2 regions of the Roseburia yibonii genome follow, and region 1 is predicted to be linked to the other one. Evidence: predicted binding sites of a transcription regulator. Region 1 holds the regulator's gene; the other holds the start of a gene.
What was found. The regulator HrcA, encoded in region 1, represses chaperone genes, less so after heat shock. The targets are predictions, from matches to a motif close to TGTTAGCACTCNNNNNNNNNGAGTGCTAACA.
Positions count from the first base shown of each region.

Region 1 (12,518 bases):
CACCTGTCCAATACTCTCGCCGGTGATCAGTCCGAGACATTTATGATTCTCTGCAAAATGCTGCGCGATCCGCATCATATAACGGCGCATGATGATCGTAAGCTCCTCATGCGGGCACTTTTCATAAATATACAGCTGGATATCTGTAAAGTTGACCACATGCAGTTTGATCGGTCCGGAATATTTTGCAACGATCTTCGCGAGATCGACCACTTTCTGTTTTGCGCGTTCACTGGTGTATGGCGGTGCGTGAAAATAGGTTGCCTCGATCTCAACACCACGCTTTGCGATCATATAACCGGCTACCGGACTGTCGATTCCGCCCGAAAGCAGTAACATTGCCCTTCCCGCTGAACCGACCGGCATTCCGCCCGGTCCCGGGATCTCCGTAGAGTAGATATTGATCTGGTTTCGCACCTCAATGCTTACCATAACCTCCGGGTTGTGGACATCCACCTTGGTCTCCGGAAGTGCGTCAAGGATCTTTTCTCCAAGCGCTGCATTGATCTCCATGGAATTCATCGGATAATTTTTTCTCGCTCTTCTCGCATTGACTTTAAACGTAAAATCCGTCTTCTGATAAGCCGCCTTTAAATAGCGCACCACATCTTCCGCAAGCTTGTCAAAGCCTTCATCATCCACCAGGACGACCGGGCAGAACGCAACGATTCCAAATACATTTTTCAGTGCGGCTACCGTCTCGTCATAATCATACTCATCGCTTATGACCTCGGCGTAGATCCTTCCCTGTTCTTTTCTTACTTCAAATTCTCCATCCACCGGATTCAAGGCAAAGCGGATCTGCTTTACCAGCATATCCTCAAACACATATCGGTTCTTGCCTTTTACTCCGATCTCTCCGTATTTAATCAAAAATGCTCTGTACATTTCCATTTCCTTTCTAATGTCTGGTATACTTCTGCAATGCAGGAACCAGTGTTTTTAACACATCCGCCGCGTAATCGATCTCCTCTTCCGTTGTGTGTACGGAAAAGCTGAACCGCACCGTAGAATCCAGAAGGTTCTGCTTTAACCCGATCCCTTTCAATGTACGGCTCACCGCCGGCTTATTGGAGGAACATGCCGATCCCGAAGACACATAGATCTGTTTGTCCTCTAACGAATGTAAAAGTACCTCTGCGCGGACTCCCTCCACGCTCACGCTCACGATATGCGGTGCGCTGTCACGGCCGGTCTTTCCATTGACCGAGACACCCGGTATCGTTGTGACTTCCCGGATAAACCGTTCCTTTAAGGCATAGAGCCTGTCCTGCTTCTCTTTAAAATCTTCATAAATTTCTGCCGCTGCTTCGCCAAGCCCCGCGATCCCCGGTACGTTTTCCGTCCCGGAGCGCATACCGTTTTGCTGTCCGCCGCCATAGATGATCGGCTTTATCTTTGTTTTTTCTTTCACATATAAAAATCCACTGCCTTTCGGACCATGGATCTTATGTCCGCTCACGGAAAGCAGATCGATCCCGCTTTTCTTCGGATAGATCCTGAATTTTCCGTACGACTGGATCGCATCCACATGTACCAGCGCCTTGGGACACTTTTCATGCACGAGCGCCGCTGCCTCCTCAACCGGCTCTACGGCTCCGATCTCATTGTTGACATGCATGAGTGAAACAAGGATCGTCTGATCGCTCAGTGCCTCCTCCAGATCTTTTAAGGAGATCACGCCGTTTTCATCCACCGGAAGATAGATTACTTCAAATCCCTCTTCCTCCAAAAACTTCATCGGATTTGCAACCGATGCGTGTTCTACAGCAGTCGTAATGATCCGGTTGCCCGTTCTGCGGTTTGCAAATGCTGTTCCGAGAATGGCAAGGTTATTGGACTCCGTTCCGCCGGACGTAAAGATGATCTCTTTTTCCGTCACTTTCAGTGTCTTTGCGATCTTTTCTCTTGCCGCTTTCACATAGCGTTCCGCCTCCACACCTTTCATATGCAGCGAGGACGGATTCCCGTAATCCTCAAGAAGAACCTTTTGCATCAGCGCAAATGCCCGGTCTGAGCACCGCGTTGTCGCTGAATTGTCCAGATATGCTTCCATCATTTTTCCTGTTTAGCCTCCATCATTTCAAGTTCCAGCATCAAAAGTGACAGCGTGGCGATCGCCGCTGTATCGGTACGCAGAATGCGTTTTCCCAGTGAGATCACCTGCATATGCTCCGTGCGCACTTTTTCGATCTCCTCCTCGGAAAAACCGCCCTCCGGTCCGATCATCACACTGATAGAATCCTTCGCATGTAAGGAATCCAGTGCTTCCCGCGTTGCCACCATACCACGTTCATTTTCATAGGGAACCAGATTCACCTGACAGTTTTTTGCGTATTCCACTGCCGAGGCAAAATCCATCACCTCATGTACTACCGGTATCCGGCTCCGCTTGGACTGCTTTGCCGCGCTCTCCGCGATCGCCTGCCAGCGTTTTTTCTTGTTCTCCGCTTTCTTTGCGTCCAGCTTCACCACGCAGTATTTCATCGCAACCGGAATGATCTCGTACACTCCGAGCTCTACCGCCTTTTGGATCACGGTTTCCATTCGGTCGCCCTTCGGCAGTGCCTGAAACAGAAATATCTTTGCACCGAGCTCTGTTCCCGCCGCCTCGGAATCTAAAATATCTGCCTGTACAAAATCATCCCCGAGTTCCAGAATCTCACAGTAGTAATCTTTTCCCTGCTGGTTGCTGACACGGATCTTTTCCCCCGGCTTCATCCGAAGGACATTTTTTATATGATTGACATCCGATCCGGTGATCGTAATAAACTCTTTTCCGATCTGCGCATCTTCTACAAAAAACTGATACATTTCTTTCTCCTGGATCTAATTCTTCTGTGCGGTAATATTTACCCACTCACCCTGATGATTGATCTCAAGCACGGTAAGTCCTGCTTTTTCAATGGCTTCCTTTACTTCATTCTCTTTAAAATCAATGATCCCGGATGTAATGAACACGCCGCCTTTTTTTAACCGCGCAGGGATCACCGGTGCCATCGGAATGATAACATCCGCTAAAATATTCGCAACCACGATATCATAGACTTCCGTCCCGACCTTTTCCTGCAGTGCCACATCATCGATGAGATTTCCCACATAAAACTCACCCATTTCTTTTGGCAGATGGTTCACTTCCATATTTTCATAAGTCGAAGTCATGCAGTTCTCATCCAGATCTGTTCCAACCACATGGGACGCACCGAGTTTCATCGCAACAATCGAGAGAATCCCGCTTCCACAGCCGACATCCAGTACCCGGTCACCCTTCTTCAAGTATTTGCGGAGCTGCCGGATACAAAGCTGTGTTGTCTCATGTTTTCCGGTTCCAAAGGACACACCCGGGTCAATCTCGATCAGGAACTTGTCCTTATCTTCTTCTTTTAACGCTTCCCAGGTCGGTTTGATCAAAATATCATCAATGTAGAAGGACTGGAAAAATTTCTTCCAGTTATTGATCCAGTCAACATCTTCGGTCTGGCTGGATGAGATCGTTCCGGCTCCGACATCCACAAACTGCCGCTGTTCCTCCAGACCCAGCATGACTTTTCGCAGAATTTCCTTCGCGTCTTCCTGTTCTTCCAGATAAAAGCTAACTCTGCTTGTCCCGTCATCTTCCGGAAGTTCCGGCGGGAAGTCAATAAACATCCCCTTCTGTTCTTCCTCCGTCAGCGGTATGTTGTCTTCAATTTCAATTCCCTCAATGCCAAGGTCATTTAACATCGCACTGACAAAATCCTCTGCCTGTGTTGTCGTTTCAATCGTAAATTTATTCCATTTCATTTTTTCACCTTTTGCTCCGTCTGCAATTTTACCTTCTATTATAGAAGGCATACTTGTTTTATATCATAACACAGTTTGTTTTCGGTTGCAACTGCCCCGTTTTTCCCACACACAAGAGAAAACCGCGGCAGTAACATATACTGCCGCGGCCTAGCCTTCCAGTCTGTCTTTCAACTCGTCATATTCCCGGTTGATCTCCTGTATGGTATTGGTATCTCCCGAAATGTTATCCGGATGATAGATCTTGATCAGATCCTTGTATCGCTTTTTCAGTGCCAGCTCACTGGTGACTCCGGCAAAAAACATCTCCCCGCGGATCGTAGCTCCTGAGGAGGATGATCTGCGTTCAAATTCATTGATCTGCTCATAAAAGATCTTCTGCTTTTCCACCTGCTGCTTTTCATCCGCAAGCCTCTTTACTTCCTCTTCCAGAAGACTCCACTTCATGGCAAACAGCTGATTCTCTCTCGCAAGCCTGGCGCGTTCCGATTCACTTTCCCGCTGCAACCGCTTTCTGTCGAGTTCAAGCTGCCTCTGCCCTCTTTTCAGCTCGCGCTCTTTCCTCTCTAAAGAATGCCTTAATACTTCTGCCTCCTCTATGGAAAGAATGCTTCGCTCTGTTCCCTCTTCTGTTTTCTTTCGTGTTGTTTTGCTCTGTTCCATGGTTTTTACCCCTTTTTGACAAACACTCCTTTGCAACCGAAATAAACCATTCACTGATACAAAGTTTACAACTACTTAAAGAGGAAGTCAACTCCATTTCCAAATTTTACCGGACTGTAAAGCAAAAAGGCAATGCCCTTACCGCACTGCCTTTCTCGCTTTTTATTTACATTTCATCAAATGCTTCTTTTATTTTGTCTTTAAATCCTTTTTTCTTCGGTTTCGCTTCCGCTGTTCCCTGCTTCTTTAACGTCTGTCCGGTCTGTTCGTCAAATGCGCGCAGCGCTTCTTTTGCTGCTTCATTCAATCCGGTCGGCACCTGTACAACCAGCGTGACATACTGATCACCACGAACTGCCTTGTTACGCAGTGACGGAACACCTTTTCCTTTCAGCCGGATCTTGGTATCAGTCTGGGTACCCGGTTTTACCTCGTAGAGCACATCTCCGTCTACGGTGTTGATACGAACCTCTCCACCGAGCGCTGCCTGTGCAAATGAGATCGGTGCCGTGGAGTAAATATTCATATCCTGTCTCTGGAAGATCGGATGTCTGGACACCACAACTTCCACCAGAAGATCTCCACGCGGTCCACCATTTACACCCGGTTCCCCTTTTTCACGGATCCTTACGCTCTGTCCGTCATCAATACCCGCCGGGATAGATACCTGTATCTTCTTTTTGCTCGCGATATATCCGGTTCCGCGGCAGTCCGGACACTTCTCCTTAATGATCTGACCGGTTCCGTTACAATCCGGGCAGCTCTGTACATTCTGCACCATACCAAACAGTGACTGCTGGCTGTATACCACTTTTCCTTTACCGCCGCATTTCGGGCAGGTTTCTTTGGAAGTTCCGGGCTTTGCACCACTTCCATGACAGGTCTTACACTCATCTTTTAAAACCAGTTCAATTTCTTTTTCGCATCCAAAAACTGCTTCCTCAAATGTGATCCGGATACTGGTGCGGATATTCGCGCCTTTCATCGGTCCGTTGTTTGCTCTCCGGCTTCTGCTTCCACCGCCAAAGAAGTCTCCGAAAATGTCTCCAAAGATATCTCCCATATCCATACCGGAGAAATCAAATCCGCCTGCTCCTCCGCCTGCACTGCCATCAAACGCCGCATGACCGAACTGATCATACTGTTTTCTCTTCTCCGCATCGCTTAAAACTGCATATGCCTCAGAAGCCTCTTTAAATTTCTTTTCTGCCTCTTTATCCCCCGGGTTCGCATCCGGATGATACTTCTTCGCCAGAACACGATATGCTTTTTTAATTGTTGCTTCATCCGCGTTTCGGTCTACACCGAGCACTTCATAATAATCTCTTTTCTGTTCAGCCATTTTCAATTCCCTCTTCTTTATATATAGACAGCCTGATTATTGTCACATAGATCTTTGCGGCCTCATCCGGCTGTAAAGATCTATATAACAATCCAAACAAGCATGCCTGAAACTTTTCTGTTCCAGGCATGCTTCCTGGCTTGCGCCATCCGCATCCGCGGCGGCATTCATACCGAATCTCCGGTATTTTGCTTCGCTGTCTAATTAAACTTCTTTGTAATCAGCATCTACTACATCATCATCTGCATTGCCTGCACCTGCTGCGCCTGCGTTTGCACCCATGTCCGGTCCTGCTGTCTGACCGCCCTGTGCTGCCTGTGCCTGCTCATACATCTTTGCAAATACTTTCTGTGCAGACTCTGTCAGTTTTTCTTTTGCTGCCTTCATATCTGCGATCTGTGCATCTGTCATGTTTTCCGGCTGCGGATTTGCTTCTACCAGATCCTTCAATGCTTTCAGGTCTGCTTCTACTGCAGATTTGTCAGCCGGATCCAGATTTGCGCCTACCTGATCCAGTGCTTCCTGGGTCTGGAATACAAATGCGTCTGCATCATTTCTGGTGTCGATCGCTTCTTTTCTCTTCTTATCCTGTGCTTCAAATTCAGCTGCTTCTTTTACTGCCTTATCGATATCTTCATCGGACATATTAGAACCTGCTGTAATGGTAATATGCTGTTCTTTTCCGGTTCCAAGATCCTTTGCGGATACATTTACGATACCGTTGGCATCGATATCAAATGTAACTTCGATCTGCGGAACACCACGACGTGCTGGCGGGATACCATCCAGACGGAACTGTCCTAAGGACTTGTTGTCTCTCGCGAACTGTCTTTCACCCTGTACTACGTTGATATCAACGGCAGTCTGGTTATCGGCTGCAGTAGAGAAGATCTGGCTCTTCTTGGTCGGGATCGTAGTATTTCTCTCGATCAGTCTGGTTGCAATGCCACCCATAGTCTCGATGGAAAGAGAAAGCGGAGTAACATCCAGAAGTAAGATATCGCCTGCGCCTGCATCACCTGCAAGTTTACCACCCTGAATGGATGCACCGATTGCTACACATTCATCCGGGTTCAAGGATTTGCTCGGCTCTTTGCCTGTGATCTGTCTTACCTTATCCTGTACAGCCGGGATACGGGTAGAACCACCAACTAAGAGTACCTGGCCAAGATCCGCATTGGTAAGTCCTGCATCTTTCATTGCGTTCTGTACCGGGATTGCTGTCTTTTCTACCAGATCATGTGTCAGTTCATCAAATTTTGCTCTGGTAAGGTTCATATCAAAATGCTTCGGTCCTTCAGCAGTAGCTGTAATGAACGGAAGGTTGATGTTTGTTGTTGTTGCGGAAGAAAGCTCTTTCTTTGCTTTCTCTGCAGCTTCTTTCAGACGCTGCATTGCCATCTTGTCACCGGAAAGATCAACGCCTTCTGCTTTCTTGAATTCATCGATCATCCACTGTGTGATACGGTTATCAAAATCATCACCACCAAGATGTGTATCACCGTTTGTAGATAATACTTCGATAACGCCGTCACCGATCTCAATGATAGATACATCGAATGTACCACCACCTAAATCGTATACCATGATCTTCTGCTCTTTTTCATTGTCAAGGCCATAAGCAAGCGCTGCTGCGGTCGGCTCGTTGATGATACGTTTTACATCAAGACCTGCGATCTTACCTGCGTCTTTGGTTGCCTGACGCTGTGCGTCATTGAAGTAAGCCGGTACTGTGATGACTGCTTCTGAAACTTTTTCTCCAAGGTATCCTTCCGCATCCGCTTTTAATTTCTGTAAGATCATTGCGGAGATCTGCTGCGGAGAATACTGTTTTCCTTCGATCTCTTTCTTGTAATCCGTACCCATGTGTCTCTTGATAGAAGAAATGGTCTTTTCTGCATTGGTAACTGCCTGACGTTTTGCCGGCTCACCAACCAGTCTTTCTCCTGTCTTGGTAAAAGCCACGATAGAAGGTGTTGTTCTTGCGCCTTCCTGGTTTGCGATAACGGTAGGTTTTCCACCTTCCATAACTGCTACACAGCTGTTTGTTGTTCCTAAGTCAATACCAATTATTTTACTCATAATAAAGCCTCCTGATTAAATATATTCTTTATTTTGAATGTTTGTTTCCTGCCTGTTACTGTACTACTGCTACCATGCTGTGTCTTACGACTGAGTCATGGTAAATGTAACCCTTTTGTAATTCCTGAGCCACAATTCCGGAATCGTATTCTTCACTTTCCACCTGCATGACTGCATTGTGGAATTCCGGATCAAACTCCTTGCCAACTGCTTCGATCGGTTTTACGCCGATCGCGTCAAGCTCTGTGAGCATCTGACGATATACTTTATCCATTCCGTCAACGAAAGCACTGTCTTTTTCGTCTTCCGGAACAGCTGCAAGTCCTCTTTCAAAATTATCAATGACCGGAAGAATCTTTTCGATCACGCTTTTCGCGCCCGTCTCGAACATCTGTGTTTTTTCTTTTTCCGTCCGCTTACGGAAGTTATCAAATTCCGCCATCTGGCGTTTCACCTGATCGGTCAGTTCCTCGATCTTCTCATCCTTTTTGTCTTTCTTTTCCTTTTTCTTAAAGCCGCTCTTTTTTTCTGTCTTTTCGGCTTTTTCCTCTTTCTTCGGTTCTTCTTTATCTTTTGAAGTATCTTTCTTTTTCTCAGCCTGATCTGCGGCATCTTTTTCGAGATCTTCCAAAACCTCTTCTAATACTTCTTCCTCTTTTTTCTTATCTGACACTTTGTTAGCCCCTTTCTCCTACTTCTTTCTGCGATCCAAGATTCCATCCAGCTGTGCCTTCAGATTCTTCAGATTGCTCATGACGTTCTCATAATCCATACGCTTGGGTCCGATGATTCCGATCGTTCCCTTCACGCCTTCGCCCAATTCATACGTTGCTGTCACCACACTGCAGTCCTTCATGGTCTGAATCGGTGCCTCATTTCCTATATAAACCTGGATTCCTGTCTGTTCCTCGTCTTCCGCGAGGTTCTCTGTAACCAGGCTGACCAGCTGATCTTTTTCTTCAAATGCGTTAAGCAGCTCACTTGCATTTCCGGAATCACTGAGTTCCGGGTATTTTAAGATGTTCGTTGCCCCGCTGGTATATATTTCCAAATCCTCGCCTTCATTGATCGCCTCGGCAACCGCATCCAGTACACTGCCGATCAGCTTGCTGTGGATTCCTGCTTTTTCCTTTAGTAAAGCGATCGTTCCAATATTGATCTCTTCCATGGAAAATCCGGTAAGGTTGGTATTTAACAGCATATTCAGCTTTAACATCTGCTCATTGTCGATCGGCTCATCGACCGGGATAATCTTATTCTTTACCAGATTGCCTTCCAATACTACAACCACCAGAATATTATGTTCATCCACATTCGAAAGCTGTAAAAACTTCACCTTGCTGTGATGTGTCTGTGGGGAAGTGATCATTGTCGCATAGTTTGTATTCACGGCTAACAGCTTTGCTACCTGCTGCAGCACCTGATCCATCTTTTCCGTATGCTCGATGACGAATGCTTTCATATCCGCCACTTCTTTGTCCTTTTCCTCCATCAGATGATCGACATAAAACCGGTATCCTTTATCGGAAGGAATTCTGCCTGCCGAAGTATGCGGCTGTAAGATATAGCCCAGTTCTTCCAGATCAGACATTTCATTGCGGATCGTTGCCGAACTCAAATTTAAATCGGTATATTTGGAAATTGTCCGGGATCCCACCGGTTCTCCGGTCTCCAGATAATTCTTGATAATCGCATTTAAAATTTTGGTTTTCCGTTCATCTAATCCGTTGTCTTCCATGTTCTCACTTCCGATTCCTGATATCTTTTTGTTTTGTTAGCACTCACTTGTTTGGAGTGCTAATTTCTATGTATTTAAGATAGCACCATACATTTTCTTTGTCAACACCTATTTCAATTTTTTTCAAAAACAAAGAGGATCCGCATGGGAATCACCCACACCAATCCTCTTTTTCCTTTTTCTTAATAATATGCTGCCATGTCAAAGACCATCCGGAAGATCCCGACGACACTGTAGATCACACTTCCTGCAACCAGTAAGGAATAGATCACCGTATAAATGATCGGAAATGTTTTCTTTCTTCCTAATATATAGGCACGCCATATGTAATACCCCGGGCGTAAAAAGATCGCGAACAGGATCAGTCCGGTAATCTTGTAGCCAGCCTTGTTAATCTTTACAATGTCAAGTACCAAAAATACGATCATCGCGATCGAGAGCGCAAACGCGATCACGCTGCACGCCACATACCCGCCGGAATAAAGCAGTTCCGGGTATGCTCCGTTATAGTATCCGGAAAACTGCATCACTGACAAAATATCATTTAACATGACAAGCGAAACCACGATCTGCAGAATAAAGATCACAAGCAGCAGATTACAGAAAACATCTTTCACCTGACTTTTCGGCTGCGGTGCCTGCCACTGCGGATTTCCGCCCTGCCAGTACTGCTGCTGCCCCTGCCACTGTCCGTTATTCCACTGTTTGTTATCCCACTGTGGATCTCCCCCTGGATATGGCTGTCCCCCGTTTGTATAATTTCCATCCATAATTCCAAGTCCTCCTTTTATTGTTTGTACTTATCATACTGTTTTTCCATCCCGTTTGCAACTGCTACTTATCGAGCAAAAACTGTGCCATCACATAATTACTGACATCCAGCCCGCGCTCTGTCAGGAAGATCCGCCCATCCTCTTTTCTCAAAAGCTGATCCGCGATCTGCTGCTCTAACACCGGTCCGTAGACAAGTTCCACCGTAAGCCCGAATGTCTGTCGAAAACATTCTGTCGAAATCCCATCGGTCATACGGAGTCCGAGAAACATAAACTCTTCCATCTGGCTCTTTTTGTCCAGCTTTTCCTGCTCGTACGCCAGATAATCTCCGCCAAGATAGTCCGTGAGATCCGTTGTATTATGGAAGCGTTCATTTTCTAGCAGGGAAGCGCTTCCCAGTCCAAATCCAAGATAATTCTCTCTACGCCAGTAACCGATGTTGTGCCGGCACGCATATCCCCTTCTCGCATAATTGGAAATCTCATAGCGCTCATAACCATGCGCCAAAAGCAGTTCCTTCGTCCGCTCATACATCAGGCGTTCTGTTTCCTCCGATGGAAGCATCTGCGGCTTCTCACCCTTCTCACGCAGCAGCTCATCCGCCTCATACTTCTCATAGAAGGGCGTTCCCTCCTCTATGATCAGGCTGTACGCCGAAATATGCTCCGGTTTGAGCGCAAGCACCCGCCGCAGGGTCTGCTCATAACTTTTTAATGTCTGTCCGGGAAGTGCCGCCATCAGATCGATATTAACATTTGAAAATCCTTTTTTGCGGATCAGATCATAGCTTTTTAAAAAGTCCTCATAGGTATGGATCCTGCCAAGTTCCCTTAATTCCGCATCCGAAGCCGACTGCAGTCCAACACTGATCCGGTTGATGCCTGCACTCTTATATATAGAAAGTTTTTCAAACGTAAGTGTCCCCGGATTGCATTCTATTGCTATTTCCGCATCCTTACGCACTTTAAAATTCCGGTGTATCGCATTTAGGATATCCGCGATCCAGCCCGCTTTTAATATAGAAGGCGTTCCACCGCCGAAAAATATGGTTGTCACCTCATAATCCGTACAGCGAACGCCTTTTTGTTCTATTTCAAGCAGCAGATTCCGCACATATTCCTGCTGCGTGTCCGCACCGGCCGGTGCGGACAGAAAATCACAATACTCACATTTTCGGACACAAAACGGAATATGCACATATAATTCCAACGACTTGTCTGCCATTTTTATTCCTCGTCTAATTTCAGCACACTCATGAATGCTTCCTGCGGAATTTCTACATTGCCGACCTGGCGCATCCGCTTCTTTCCTTCTTTCTGCTTTTCGAGCAGCTTCTTCTTTCTGGAAATATCACCACCGTAACACTTGGCAAGCACGTCTTTGCGCATTGCCTTGATCGTTTCACGTGCAATGATCTTTCCACCAACTGCTGCCTGGATCGGAATTTCAAAAAGATGTCTCGGAATCTCTTCTTTTAATTTTTCGCACATCTTTCTTCCGCGCTCATACGCACTGTCCTTAAATACGATAAAGGAAAGCGCATCCACTTCTTCCTTATTGACCAGAATATCCAGCTTCACGAGTTCGGAGCGCACATAGCCCTTCATTTCATAATCAAAGGACGCATATCCTCTGGAACGGGATTTTAACGCATCAAAGAAATCATAGATGATCTCATTTAACGGCAGATCATATTTGATCAGTGCACGCGTTTTTTCAATATATTCCATACTGATATAAACACCGCGGCGCTCCTGACACAGATCCATGATCGCTCCAATGTACTCACTGGTCACCATGATCTCCGCACTCACCATCGGTTCTTCCATATATTCGATCTCAGACGGATCCGGCAGATTGGATGGATTTGTCAGCTCGATCACTTCTCCGTCCGTCTTATGGATCTTGTAGATAACACCCGGTGCCGTTGTAACAAGATCCAGATTAAACTCACGCTCCAGCCGCTCCTGGATGATCTCTAAATGAAGCAGTCCCAAAAAGCCACACCGGAAACCAAATCCAAGTGCGACCGATGTCTCCGGTTCATACTGCAAAGCCGCGTCATTGATCTGAAGTTTCTCGAGTGCATCCCGAAGATCCGGGTATTTTGCGCTGTCTGCCGGATAAAGTCCGCAG
Region 1 is NZ_JACOQH010000001.1:42,142-54,659, forward strand. It holds gene thiI (tRNA uracil 4-sulfurtransferase ThiI) at 1-888, opposite strand, end outside; gene H8Z76_RS00210 (cysteine desulfurase family protein) at 902-2,056, opposite strand; gene H8Z76_RS00215 (16S rRNA (uracil(1498)-N(3))-methyltransferase) at 2,056-2,814, opposite strand; gene prmA (50S ribosomal protein L11 methyltransferase) at 2,830-3,783, opposite strand; gene H8Z76_RS00225 (J domain-containing protein) at 3,934-4,446, opposite strand; gene dnaJ (molecular chaperone DnaJ) at 4,613-5,788, opposite strand; gene dnaK (molecular chaperone DnaK) at 5,993-7,870, opposite strand; gene grpE (nucleotide exchange factor GrpE) at 7,926-8,543, opposite strand; gene hrcA (heat-inducible transcriptional repressor HrcA) at 8,562-9,608, opposite strand; gene H8Z76_RS00250 (hypothetical protein) at 9,791-10,378, opposite strand; gene hemW (radical SAM family heme chaperone HemW) at 10,443-11,606, opposite strand; gene lepA (translation elongation factor 4) at 11,609-12,518, opposite strand, start outside.

Region 2 (12,518 bases), on a different contig from region 1:
TTTCTTTTCAGCGCCATGTCAATGTCGAATTCGTTCAGTATCACACCATTATAGAGAACTTCTCTTGTAGGAAGAACTTCCAAGCCATTCAAAAGATCTGCTGTTTTGGTGCGTGAGTGAGGCTCTATATAGCCTGCTATCACGTCAATTCCCTGCTGTTTTGCCATATGAGCTGCTTCTAACATGGCGTAGGTTTTACCCACACCAGCCGCATATCCGAAAAAGATTTTCAAATGCCCTTTATTCCGGTTTTCTTCATCGGTTTGGATTGACTTTAGCAACTGTTCCGGATTTTGTCTTCTTTCGCCCATACGGTCACCTCCCTGTACAAAAACAATATACAGAAATTATACCACCTTTTCTTCTTTTTTTCCATTCGGGCATGTAGCCGAAAACAGAAAACGCTTCGAAAAATCATGCAATTTTTCTACAAATACACCCTTCATACAATTAATGTCATTTTTCCATATCACTCTCACTGGTTTCTCAATCGTGTTGATTGGATGTACCGCAATGTCTATAGAGCCTGACGTAATGACGTTTTGCTTTATTTGAAGGGATAAGGAACAATACTCATCTTTCAAAATATTGTTAGTGTCCTCTATGGTAAAGCCAAAATCAAGTTTATTATTTACTAGCCCATTTATTATTTCACTTACAGAACCATAGAACAGGTTCAGCTCATAGTCTGGGTATTCGCTTGAAAATTGTTCTAATAGTCCTGCAATAGAATCTATGATTGCAGGTGTTTCAAATCCAATTCTAATCTTAGAACCTGAAATAAGTTTTTGGGATTGATTTTCCTCGAGCCATTTATCCAGTTTTCCCATAAGAAAATAACCATAAATAAATGCTGCCAATACTACTATAAGTAGAACAAAGTCTTTCATATCACCAACTTCTTTCAAAAATTAAATATGAAAACATTTTTGAATATGTTTTGTCTCCCCGAGAACAAGCATGGTACTACCCTCTAACAACTGCGTATCGGAACTTATTTCCAAATTCATAATATCATTTGTTTTTAGTGCCATAATATTGACGTTATATTTTTTTCGTATATCCAACTGACCGATTGTTTTTCCTATCCATTCTCCCGGTATAGATATTTCAAAGATTGCATGTTCTTCATCTAGTTCTATGTAATCGAGAATATGATCAGCGCTATAACGAATTGCAACCCAATCGGCAAGCTGCCTTTCGGGATAAACAATTTCATCTGCGCCGTTTCGTAAAAGAAATTTTGCATGAACATCACGAGCGGCACGAGACACCACCATTCTTGCACCAAGTTCCTTCAAAAGGGACGTTACTTCCAATGAATTCTGAAAGTTATCTCCGATTGCCACAATACAAACATCAAAATTTCCAACACCAAGCGAACTTAAAAAATCCTCATTAGTCGCATCCCCAATCTGAGCGTTGGTTACAAAGGGAAGTACAGCATCAACTCGGGTTTCTTCTTTATCTACCGCCATCACCTGATGGTGCAATTCATCTAATTTCATAGCAATATGCCGTCCGAATCTTCCCAGACCGATAAGTAATATTGATTTCATTTTTCATTCTCCTTTAACCTACTGTGATATTTTCCTGAGGATATTTTGAACCGTTAGGCTTTTTGTCTGAAAGGGTGGCAAAAATCAAGGTTAATCCACCCACTCTGCCCAAAAACATCAAGCAAATTAAGATTATATGGGAAACAAGCCCCAGCTTAGGAGTTATTCCCAACGATAACCCTACCGTCCCGATTGCCGACGCTGTCTCAAATAGAGCAGTCATAAGTGGAATATCTTCTGTGCTGCTAATTACCATTCCTCCGGCAAGGAATAAAACGATATACATCAAAAAAATCGTAGCTGCATTTCTGATAGTGCCATCTGGAATTTGTCTGCCGAAAAAATTAGTGTGTTCCTTTTTTCTAAATACAGATAATGCCGATGAAACGAGAACTGCAAGAGTTGTCGTTTTCATACCACCTGCAGTGGAACCGGGCGAGCCACCGATGAGCATCAGCATAATGATAAGCAACTGCCCAACTTCACTGAGTAAAGTCAAATCTGCCGTATTAAATCCTGCAGTTCTTGTCGTAACGGATTGAAACAAGGAAACCCATACTCTTTCCTTAAGTGGCACATTTGAAAACTCAAAATAAAAAAAGTAAAGAGCCGGTAAGAATATCAATAATCCTGTTACCGTAAAAATTACCTTGCTTTGCATTCGGTATTTTTTGAAATGCCATTTATGATTCTTTATATCCTCCCAGGTAAGGAATCCAATACCTCCTGCAACAATCAGCACCATAATCACAAGATTTACAATCGGCTGTACAGAATAGGAGGTCAACGAGGAAAAAGGTGTTCTTATACCAATCAGATCAAATCCTGCATTGCAAAAAGCAGAAATAGAATGGAACAGCGAATACCATATTCCTTTCCAAAACCCAAAGTCCCTGCAAAAAACAGGGGCTAAAAGAGCCGCACCACTGATTTCGATAAGAATAGTAGTCCGAATAATAAATTTCGTTCTCCGCACAATACCACCCACCGTTGGAGCCGAAATTGCCTCTTGCATGGTACTTCGCTGCATCAACCCGATTTTGCGTCCGGAAACAACAGCAATCGCAATAGCAATCGTAATAATTCCCATACCTCCGATTTGAATCAGCAGTAAAATAACTCCTTGGCCAAATAAAGACCAGTAGGTTGCCGTATCATTAATAACCAGTCCCGTCACACAAACCGCAGAAGTTGCGGTAAACAAAGCATCCAAAAAGGAGGTACACTGGCCGCTTTTTGTAGCAATCGGCAGCATCAAAAGCAGACTGCCTAAGAGAATCACGGATAAAAACCCTAAACTAATCACTTGAAATGATGTCATATGTCGATGTCTTGATCTGTTTGTCTGTTGCATAACTATATCCCCATAATCTTAATTTCTTTTTTATATTGCCTTTATTCTATCTTTATTTGTATTAAATGGGCGTAAGTAAGTTTGTTTTGAAATTAAGATTGTATAAAGATGAGCAGAAATTAAAATAGGAAAAGTAGATGTGCAAAGTAAATTAAGATATTCTAAAAATACAAATTAGCAAGCAATATTCATTACGCAATCTATGACGTTCCACATATCCATGATGCTCTAATTCCTTAATTGCAGAACGAACAGAATCAATCCCATCTCTGCTCAGTGTTGCCAGTCCCTGCATATTGTAATTCCAGTCCTCTGGCAAACTTAACATCAGCGACAATAGACCTTTCGCTTTCAATGTCAGATTCTTATTCTTGAAATGGTGATTACTCATTACCGTAAAATTCTTAGTTCTCTCTACCCGAAAAATCTGTGCCATGCCATCTGATCTGCTGCTTTATCCGGCAGTGGTTCTTTTTCTTCCAGCTGTTTCAGAATTACCTCTTCCCGTTCTCTGGCTGCCTTATCTACTTCCAGAAGGTGTTCTCCAATTGTATCCTGTAAAAGCATCACCTGATAAGTTGAATTTCGATGATTCTTCAGATAATCTCTGCGAAGAAAACCATACTTGCCAAGCTGCTCCATCTGCTCACCGGATTTATAGGTGAGATTCGGGATCAGATATCCATTTACATTCGTATACGATAATTTCATTTTATTAGCACTCTCCATTTCTCATCATTTTTTGACCACAAATTTACGACATTTACGACAAATCTGACACTGCTTTACAATACCAGACAAAATGACTGATGCCCCGGAAAGCCTGTAAAACAGGCACTTCCAGGATACACAAGACAGGACAAAAATCGACTTCCATTATCAAGATGTGAGTGCTAATTTTTTTCCCTTCCGTCCTTCTATTTTATGATCTGGCTGAGCAGCCCGGTCGATTGCAGGAACAAAATTGTCATGACAACCGGCATAATATAGCGGATCATCACGTTATAGAGCTTTTTCCGCCGGAACTTTCCGCCATTTAATTCCATTTCCTCCGCGATCCACGCCGGCTTCATCACCCATCCGATAAAAATGGAGGACAGCAGCGCGATAAACGGCATCAGGAAACTGTTGCTGATATAATCCATGATATCCAACAGCTGCCCTGTACTTCCGTTCGGCAGTTTTACCTCCACATAGAACACACTGTATCCAAGTGCGATCACCGCAGTCACGATCAGATAGACCACGGACAGGATCCCCGTTGTCTTTTTCCGCTCGGAATGGAACAACTCCATACAGTTTGCCGTAATGGATTCGAGAACCGAGATGCAGGACGTCAGTGCCGCGAATGCCGCCAGCGTAAAAAAGAGGATTCCGATCATCCTTCCAGCAAATCCCATGCAGAAAAATACCTTCGGCAGAGACACAAACATGAGTCCCGGTCCTGCGGACATGCCTTCCAGTCCGGAAAACACAAATACCGCCGGAATGATCATAACACCTGCCAGGAAAGCCACACCGGTATCCATAAGTTCGATCTGTGATACGGATTTATTCAGATCCACATCTTTTTTTACATAGGATCCGTAAGTGATCATAATCCCCATGGATACACTTAGCGAAAAGAACAGCTGGCTCATCGCATCCAGCGCGATCTGCAAAAAGCGTTCCAGCGTAATGCCGGACAGATCCGGTGTCAGGTAAACGGCAAGTCCCTGCAGTCCGGTCCGCACGGTTCCGTCCTCTAACGTGGTTTTTAATGTCAGTGAAAAGACCGCGATCCCCACCACCATCAGTAAAAGTACCGGCATAATAAATTTTGAGACACGCTCTATGCCCTTTTCCACGCCGTTATAAACAATAAAAGATGTCAGAAGCATAAACGCAATGCTGTACCAAACGGATGACGGCGCGGAAATAAAGTTTGAAAAGCAGTTACTGTCCACCGCCTGTTCCCCGGATCCCAAAAGATAGATCGTAATATATTTTAAGATCCATCCGCCGATCACGGCATAATAAGTCATGATCAGTATCGGCACTAAAAAGGTCAATACTCCAAGAAACTTCCATTTCTTTCTCATTGCTTCATATGCGTATATCGCGCTCTTTCCTGTCTTTCGCCCGATCGCGATATCGGTGGTCAGCAGGGTAAACCCGACTGTCAGCACCAGCACCAGATAAATGATCAGAAAAAGTCCCCCGCCGTCTTTTGCCGCCAGATACGGAAACCTCCACAGATTTCCTACTCCTACGGCGCTCCCTGCTGCTGCAAAGACAAACCCGATCTGTCCGCTGAACCCGTTTTTTTGTTTCATGTCTATTCCCCTCTCCTGTTTCTTTCCCTCTATTATAAGAGTTTTTATACGGGAATGTCGACACTTTCGTTAAAATTTTATCGTTCTATTTTCCTCATATGCCAAAAAATAGATCACAAATATCTTCTTACATCTTTTTATATTCCCGGTGCCATAATTCTGGCTAGTGAACGTCACTGCTGCATGCCAGTGGTATGGAAAAAAGGATCAGCTTTCCCGCCAATCCTCCATTTAGCATATCCATTTCTTTCTGTTCCAGATCACCACAGACAGAATAACCGCCACATAATCGGTAAGCGCCTGTCCGTAGATCACGCCGTTTAATCCCGCCACTGCATTCAAAAGATAGAGCACCGGGATCAGAAGCAGCCCCTGTCTTAAAACAGAGAGGATCGTTGCCGGAAGCGCGTTCCCGGTTGACTGCAGGCAGTTCATGTTCACAAACAGGATCCCGATGAATGGGCCGGACAGCATGTATGCCACCAACATCTTTACCCCGTAATAGATAATGTCCGCGTCATTGATAAACAGGCGGATGATCGTTTCCCGGAACACAAAGAACAACGCCGTGGCAAGGATCCCGACGATCAGACAGCATTTCTTGGTGAAGCGGTCAACCGCGATAAAACGTTCCCGGTTCCCCGCGCCGTAATTATAGCCAAGCAGCGGCTGAACACCGTTTGCCAGTCCGAGCTGTAAAAACGTGATAAACATATTCGCCTTAAAGACGATCCCGATCGCCGCCACCGGCGCATTGCCGTATGCCACCAGGATCTGATTTAAAATGATCGTGGAAACACTCATGAGCACGGAAAAGATCGCTGTCGGAAATCCGGTCACGCATACTCCGGTCAAAATACCGTCTCCGCATTTGAAATCCTTCGGCGCGATGGAAAGACATCTGCTCTTTTTCATAAAATACCAGAGATAATAAAGACAGGCGAGGATATTTCCGATCGTCGTTGCGATCGCGGCACCCGCCGCTCCCATACCAAATCCGCTGATGAATACCGGATCGAGCACGATGTTTGCGATCGTTCCGATCATACTGCCGATCATTGCCTCCCTGCTCGCGCCATCCGCGCGGACAACAAAGCTTGCCGCCGCCGACCAGATGATAAACGGCGCGCCATAAGAAATATGAAGCGTGTAACCCCGCGCAAACGCATAGGTCTGTGCATCCGCCCCAAACAGCGTCAAAAGCGGGCACATAAACAAAAGCAGCGAAGCGGCAAACACGATCCCGACGAAAAAGGACGCATAAGCCACAAACGCCGACGCGTTCTTCGCGCGTTCTTCTTTTTTCTCTCCCATCGCCATGGATGCCACTGCGCTTCCGCCCATGCCAAACATATTGGCGAATGCCATAAAAAGAATAAAGATCGGGTTGGTCAGGCTGACCGCCGCCACCTGAAGCGGATCATTCGTCTGCCCCACAAAGAACGTATCCGCCATATTATAAACAACCGTCACCAGACTGCTGATCACACTCGGGATCGCCATCTTTGCCACCGCTTTTGATACCTTAAGACTGCCCATAAGTTCCTTTTGTTCCATAGATCTATCCTTCCTTTCCCGCTGCATCCAGGTTTTTTAACATTTGCTCCGTGATCCGCAGAAATTCCTTCTGTTCCGACGCACTGATCCCTTTCAGTAAAAGCTGTTCGGATTCCTCGATCTCCGTGCGCAGTGCCTCCCGGATCGTCTCTGCCTTCTCCGTAAACACGATCTTTTTATAGCGGGCATCCTGCTTTTCCGCTTCGCGCCGGATCAGCCCTTTTTTCTCCAAATTCTTTAATGCCTCGGTCGCCGTGGACGGCCGCAGCCCGAATTCTTCTTCGATCTCTTTTTGATATACCGAGTGGCTTCCCGATTCCACGATAATATAATCCAAAATATTGCCCTGCGCCCCGGTAATCCCAAGGGACTCCTGGATCGCGCGCGAACGCCTGCGCAGCCGGTTTGAGATCCGGTTTATCATTTTTCCTGTCTGCATATTTTTTCTCCTTTAATAGTTCGGTTCCTAAGTATTTTAAGACGGTATTTCTGAAATGTCAAGAAAAGACTCTGAAACCTTTTTTGTCTCAGAGTCTTCTTCCTGCTGTCTTGCTTTTTCCTGTTTGATTTTTACCATGTGTTCCGGTCACGCTTTCTGATCAAACGTCTGCCTTGTTTCCAGATAATCCGGCAGCACTGCCTGTGCTTCTTTATTTTCCGCTTTTACCGCACGATATTCCCGCCAGTAGACCGCATAAAATTCCTGCGATTTTTCCTGCTCCTTCGGTGTCAGTCCATACCCCCATCCCACTCCGGTATTACTGAGCACCAGCGTTCCCTGATAAGAGATATCCGCTCCATATCCGCCGGTCGATAAAATGGGCTGATTTAATACGCCTCCCCCGCCAAGCGGCGTCAGCTTTTCTGCCAGGTTCCCTTTTCCTTTGCTTTCCTGAAGGAAATCAAGCAGCGTCAGTTCTCCGATCGGCTTATTTCCCTTTTTTTCTTTTCCCTTTTGCATGACGGTTTTCGCCTGCTGATAAAGCAGTTTCCGGTTTGGTGCAACATCCGAAAGATACTCCGCCCGAAGTGTAAGTACCTGTCTTGATATGGCATCCGACTCCGCCTTATTTTCCGTCTTCGCCGCTTTCTGTGCCAGATTTTTGATCTCGCTTACAAACTGCTCCTTTGTTTTGGAAGATTTCCCGGCTGAAGGAATGTAAGACCAGTTTGGTTCACCCGTCGCTGTCCATGTGACCAGTTTGTCACCCGTCCGATTCATTTTATGTTCCATCGAGATGCGATTCATAATCCGTTTCCTTTCCTGTTTTTTCTCTCTGTATATAGAATATATCGGCTGTTTTTTCACATAAGAAAAGACCTGCGACAAAATCGCAGATCTTTTCGTTTATCCTTAATGATGTTTTTTTGCACTGTGTGCTTCTCTTGCTTCCGCAACAGCCTCATGATCCGCTATGTTGATCTTTGAAACTGCCTTTTTCTTTTTCAACGGATGTTTTGGATTTTTATCCATGTGAATCGCCTCTTTTCAAATCTGTGCAGTTTAACCTTCTATTGCTATATAGCGTTTCTCCGGGACGGCCTTCTTGTCTTCTTTCGGAACATCCAGTGTCAAAATACCGTTTTCGTATTTCGCGTGGATATCCTGCTCGGTAAGGCTTTCGCCTACATAAAAGCTGCGGCTCATGCTGCCCGCGTAACGTTCACGTCTGATGTATCTGTTTTCTTTATCTTTCTCATCCTTGTCGAGTCCCTTCTCGGCACTGATGGTCAGATATCCGTCATTCAGTTCCAGCTTGATCTCGTCTTTCTTAAAGCCCGGGAGATCAATCGCTACTTCGTAACCCTGATCCGTTTCCTTCACATCAGTCTTCATCATATTTTTCGCATGTTTCCCGTACAATGTCTTATCAATATCCGGGAACGAAAAATCCATCCAGTCATCAAATAAGTTCTCTCCAAAAATACTAGGCATCAACATAAGTCATTCCTCCTTTTATCGACAATCATGTGTGCCATGAATGTAAAACCATATGAAAACTGTAAACCCCATCCGCGCTCCTGCACGTCCGGTGAAACTCCGGAAGTCTTTCTTTCGATCCCCTTCCTTTGTTCTAGTTACGTTATAGCACTGTTTATTAGCACTGTCAAGACGTGAGTGCTAATTTTTTGTGAATTTTGTGTGAACGCTGTATTTTACCATTTTTCCATCCTTCCATCCGCCAGGATCCTCACACAGGTTCCCTCATTGATCTCCTTCTGATAGAGCATCGCGTCCGGTTCCATCCGCTCGATCTTTTCTCCGTCCTCCGATTCTAAATATACTTTTGCCATCGGTTCTGCCCCGTCCGGTCTCCCCTCGCATCCGAAATCCGGCTCATCTATTCTCACCACACGGTATACCGGCACATTCTCACACGACTCATCCTGCCACATCATCTGATGCAGTGACCGGTAGAATTTCTTGAAATAGATGCTCACATCCACATCCGGGCGGTTCTTTAAAATCCACTCAAACGAGGTCATTACAAAAGACGCGTACAACGACGAATAATAGTCCGTCTCAAGTTCGGTTCCCGGTCTTTGTTCTATATAATAAGCAAAAAACGCGTTCTTTAAACAGTGACGCATATCATCATACAGATGGATCTCCTCCTCATGAATGGAAAAAAGCGCAAGCAGCGCATCCCCTTCCTCATAGAAATCCCGGTAAAACAACTGAATGCTCTGTGAAAGATGTTCCAACGCCGCTTCATCCGGCAGTGCGTCCCCGAAACGTTCCCGCAGACATTTTTCAAATTTCTGAAAAAAACGTCCGCACAAAAGTTCCGCCAGTTCGTATTTGTCCCGGTAATGGCGGTAAAAAGTTGTCCGGTTGATCCCTGCCGCATCCAGAATGTCCTGCACTGTGATCTTTGGAAAACTTTTTTCCTGCAAAAGCTGTATAAATTTTCCCTCTATCTTTTCCCGCGTCTTTTTCGTCCGCAGCCCGTTTTTATTCATAACCTTCCGATCTCCTTTTTGATCTGTGGCCACTTTTGCAACAAAAAACAAATTTTTGTTGATTGAAGCAGGCTCTCATCTTTTTTATGATACATACGAAAAGAAAAAAAGAAAAGAGGGAATTTATTATGACAATGAAAGAACTTGCGTGGCTGATGCCGTTACTCTTTATCCTGCATGATATGGAAGCGATCGTACTTGGCATGGCGAACTTAAAACTGCTGCACCGGCATGCACACAGCTTTTCTGATCTCATCGATCACGTTTTTGCACATAAATAAAGTGTGCGCTTACCGCACACTTTCGCGTGCGAGCGGTATGTTCAACATAAACTTCATCTCCGCGAGCTGCGCATCCCCGCGGAGCGTTTTTAAATCATAGGACGGAATTTCCTATGATTTAAAAATAAGGGGCTGCCGTAAACGGCAGTCCCCTCACAGATCCGTGCATCTTATTCATAAGTGCTCATCGAGATCGCGGTCACGCCCATGTCATCAAAAACCGTGATCTTTAAATAATAGGTATAATCTACATTGTAGTTGTAAGTCACATAACCATATTCATCCGCTTCATAAATGTCATCACACGGCCCGAATGCTGCCTCGACCTCCTCACGGGTACTGCCGATGCCAATACCGTCCGCGATCTCCATATACGGATAATCATCCACCTGTGTAAAACCACTGCAGGTGTCTAACTGAATACTCCAGATATCGCAGTCCAAAATATCTTTTGCCGTGTCACTGGTATTGATAAATCCTACCCACACCATGAGATCCTCGTCATACGCCGGATTGGTGAGTTCGATCGTATCATAGGTCTTATCACCCGGATTTAAAACATATCCGTCCGAATAACCATATTCCGCAAGGTCAAAGCTCCATCCGTTTTCTTCCAGTTCCTGATAAGATGCCGGAAGCGCGTAGTAAGCTCCGTCAAGCATAAACTCCATATCGCTCCAGTCATCGGAGAGCAGTCCGGCACTGCCGCTGCTTTGTACCGCATCTATCGTATGATCGTCGGTATCCGCGCCAAGATCGACCGTATCGTGCGTTCCATAAGAAGAACCATGGGAAGATCCGTGTGAGGAACCATGGGAAGATCCATGGGAAGATCCGTAGGATGCGACATATTCGCTGTCATCTTCCTCAGTCGCCAGTTCCATGTCGATCTGCTCGGTATCTTCCTCCTTTTTATCCTTATCTTTATCCTTATCTTTTGAATTTGAATGCCAGTCTTCACTGTCGTCCTCGTCCCACTCCTTATCGATCCAGGACTCCTCTTTTTCTTTCTCCGCGGAAACTGTCTGACCGGCTCCCGCGCTCTTTCCACAACCCATGCTTCCCACTGCTGCCAGTGTCATCATCATTACCATAATCGCAATTTTCTTATTTTTCATTTCTTTTTTCTCCCTTAAAATTTTTCACGCGTGTTGCTGTCTTTTCACATATAATACCCGTGATTTTCCATTAAGGTTTCAGAAACAGAAAAATTTTTCTTTTTTACAGCTCCGGTGTCTTCAAAATGCAAAAATGATTCCGCTCGACGCGAATGAGCCCCTCCTTCTGCATCTTTCCAAGTTCCTTGGACAGCGCCGACCGATCCACACTCAGATAATCGGCTAACTGCTGTCTGTTATAGGAAATATCAAATTCACTGCCCGCATGCTGCATGGATTCATACGAAAGATAGGATAGCAGCCGCCCCCGGATGGATTTTGACGAGGTATTAAAAATCCTTCTCGACAGACGCAGATTTTTCCGTGCGGAAACGGAGAGCAGATTCTTAAGCAGCTTCTGATGATAGCTACAGGCGTTCGGACAGATCTGAAGCATTTTCGTGACATCCAAAAACAGGATCCCCGCCGGCTCCTGCGCGGTCACATTGACCATCAGCCGTTCCCCCGGCACACAGGCGTAGGATTCCGCAAAGATCCTCCCCTCGCCGACCTTGTCCAAGACACTGCAGTTTCCCCACGCATCCACATTTTCGATCAGGACACTGCCCGAGAGCACCAGCCCGATCTCGGTCGTAACATCCCCTGCACAGTAGATGGTCTCTCCTTTTTTATAGTTCCGCTCGACCGCCTTTAAGCAGGTGAGCATCTGCTTTATCTCCTCTTCTGTCGTCCCCGCGAACAGCGGTGTCCGCGCGAGTTTAAAATAATTCATAAATTTTTCTCCTTTTGTTGTTTTAACAACATATTTATTGTTTGGATCATATTATACTGCGTTTGAAAAGTCAAGAACACATCAAATCAATCAGGAGGATTTTCATTATGGAATATAAGATGTTTTGCTATCAGTGTCAGGAAACTGCCGGATGCACAGGCTGTACCCAGGCGGGTGTCTGTGGAAAGAAACCGGATCTGGCTGCCATGCAGGATCTGCTCATTTATGTGACCAAAGGCATTTCCGCTGTGACCACCGCACTGCGCAAAGAGGGCAAGGCGGTTGCCGCGTCCACCGATCACAGGATCAGCGTAAACCTGTTTACCACGATCACCAATGCAAATTTTGACAAGGAAGCCATCGTATTACGCATTCGCGAAACTCTGGCCTTAAAAGAAGAACTGCTCACACAGCTTTCTGACACCACCGTTCTCCCGGACGCGGCGTTCTGGAATGGAAAAGAGTCGGAATACGAGACAAAAGCCGCTGCCGTCGGTGTCCTTGCGACCAAAGATGAGGACATCCGCAGTCTGCGCGAACTGATCACCTACGGATTAAAAGGTCTCTCCGCCTACTCCAAGCATGCGAACGCCCTGTT
Region 2 is NZ_JACOQH010000008.1:92,219-104,736, forward strand. It holds gene H8Z76_RS10980 (sensor histidine kinase) at 1-311, opposite strand, end outside; gene H8Z76_RS10985 (type 2 periplasmic-binding domain-containing protein) at 348-890, opposite strand; gene H8Z76_RS10990 (potassium channel family protein) at 912-1,559, opposite strand; gene H8Z76_RS10995 (TrkH family potassium uptake protein) at 1,573-2,913, opposite strand; partial or broken gene H8Z76_RS11000 (helix-turn-helix domain-containing protein) at 3,101-3,349, opposite strand; gene H8Z76_RS11005 (TnpV protein) at 3,328-3,624, opposite strand; gene H8Z76_RS11010 (sodium-dependent transporter) at 3,831-5,228, opposite strand; gene H8Z76_RS11015 (MATE family efflux transporter) at 5,460-6,785, opposite strand; gene H8Z76_RS11020 (MarR family winged helix-turn-helix transcriptional regulator) at 6,790-7,224, opposite strand; gene H8Z76_RS11025 (hypothetical protein) at 7,372-8,034, opposite strand; gene H8Z76_RS11030 (Hsp20/alpha crystallin family protein) at 8,290-8,727, opposite strand; gene H8Z76_RS11035 (TetR/AcrR family transcriptional regulator) at 8,943-9,749, opposite strand; gene H8Z76_RS11040 (hypothetical protein) at 9,878-10,030, shown strand; gene H8Z76_RS11045 (hypothetical protein) at 10,201-11,148, opposite strand; gene H8Z76_RS11050 (Crp/Fnr family transcriptional regulator) at 11,252-11,920, opposite strand; gene hcp (hydroxylamine reductase) at 12,028-12,518, shown strand, end outside.
Region 2: a site for HrcA is predicted at 8,883-8,913, ahead of H8Z76_RS11030 (Hsp20/alpha crystallin family protein). Genes of this name have one in related genera too.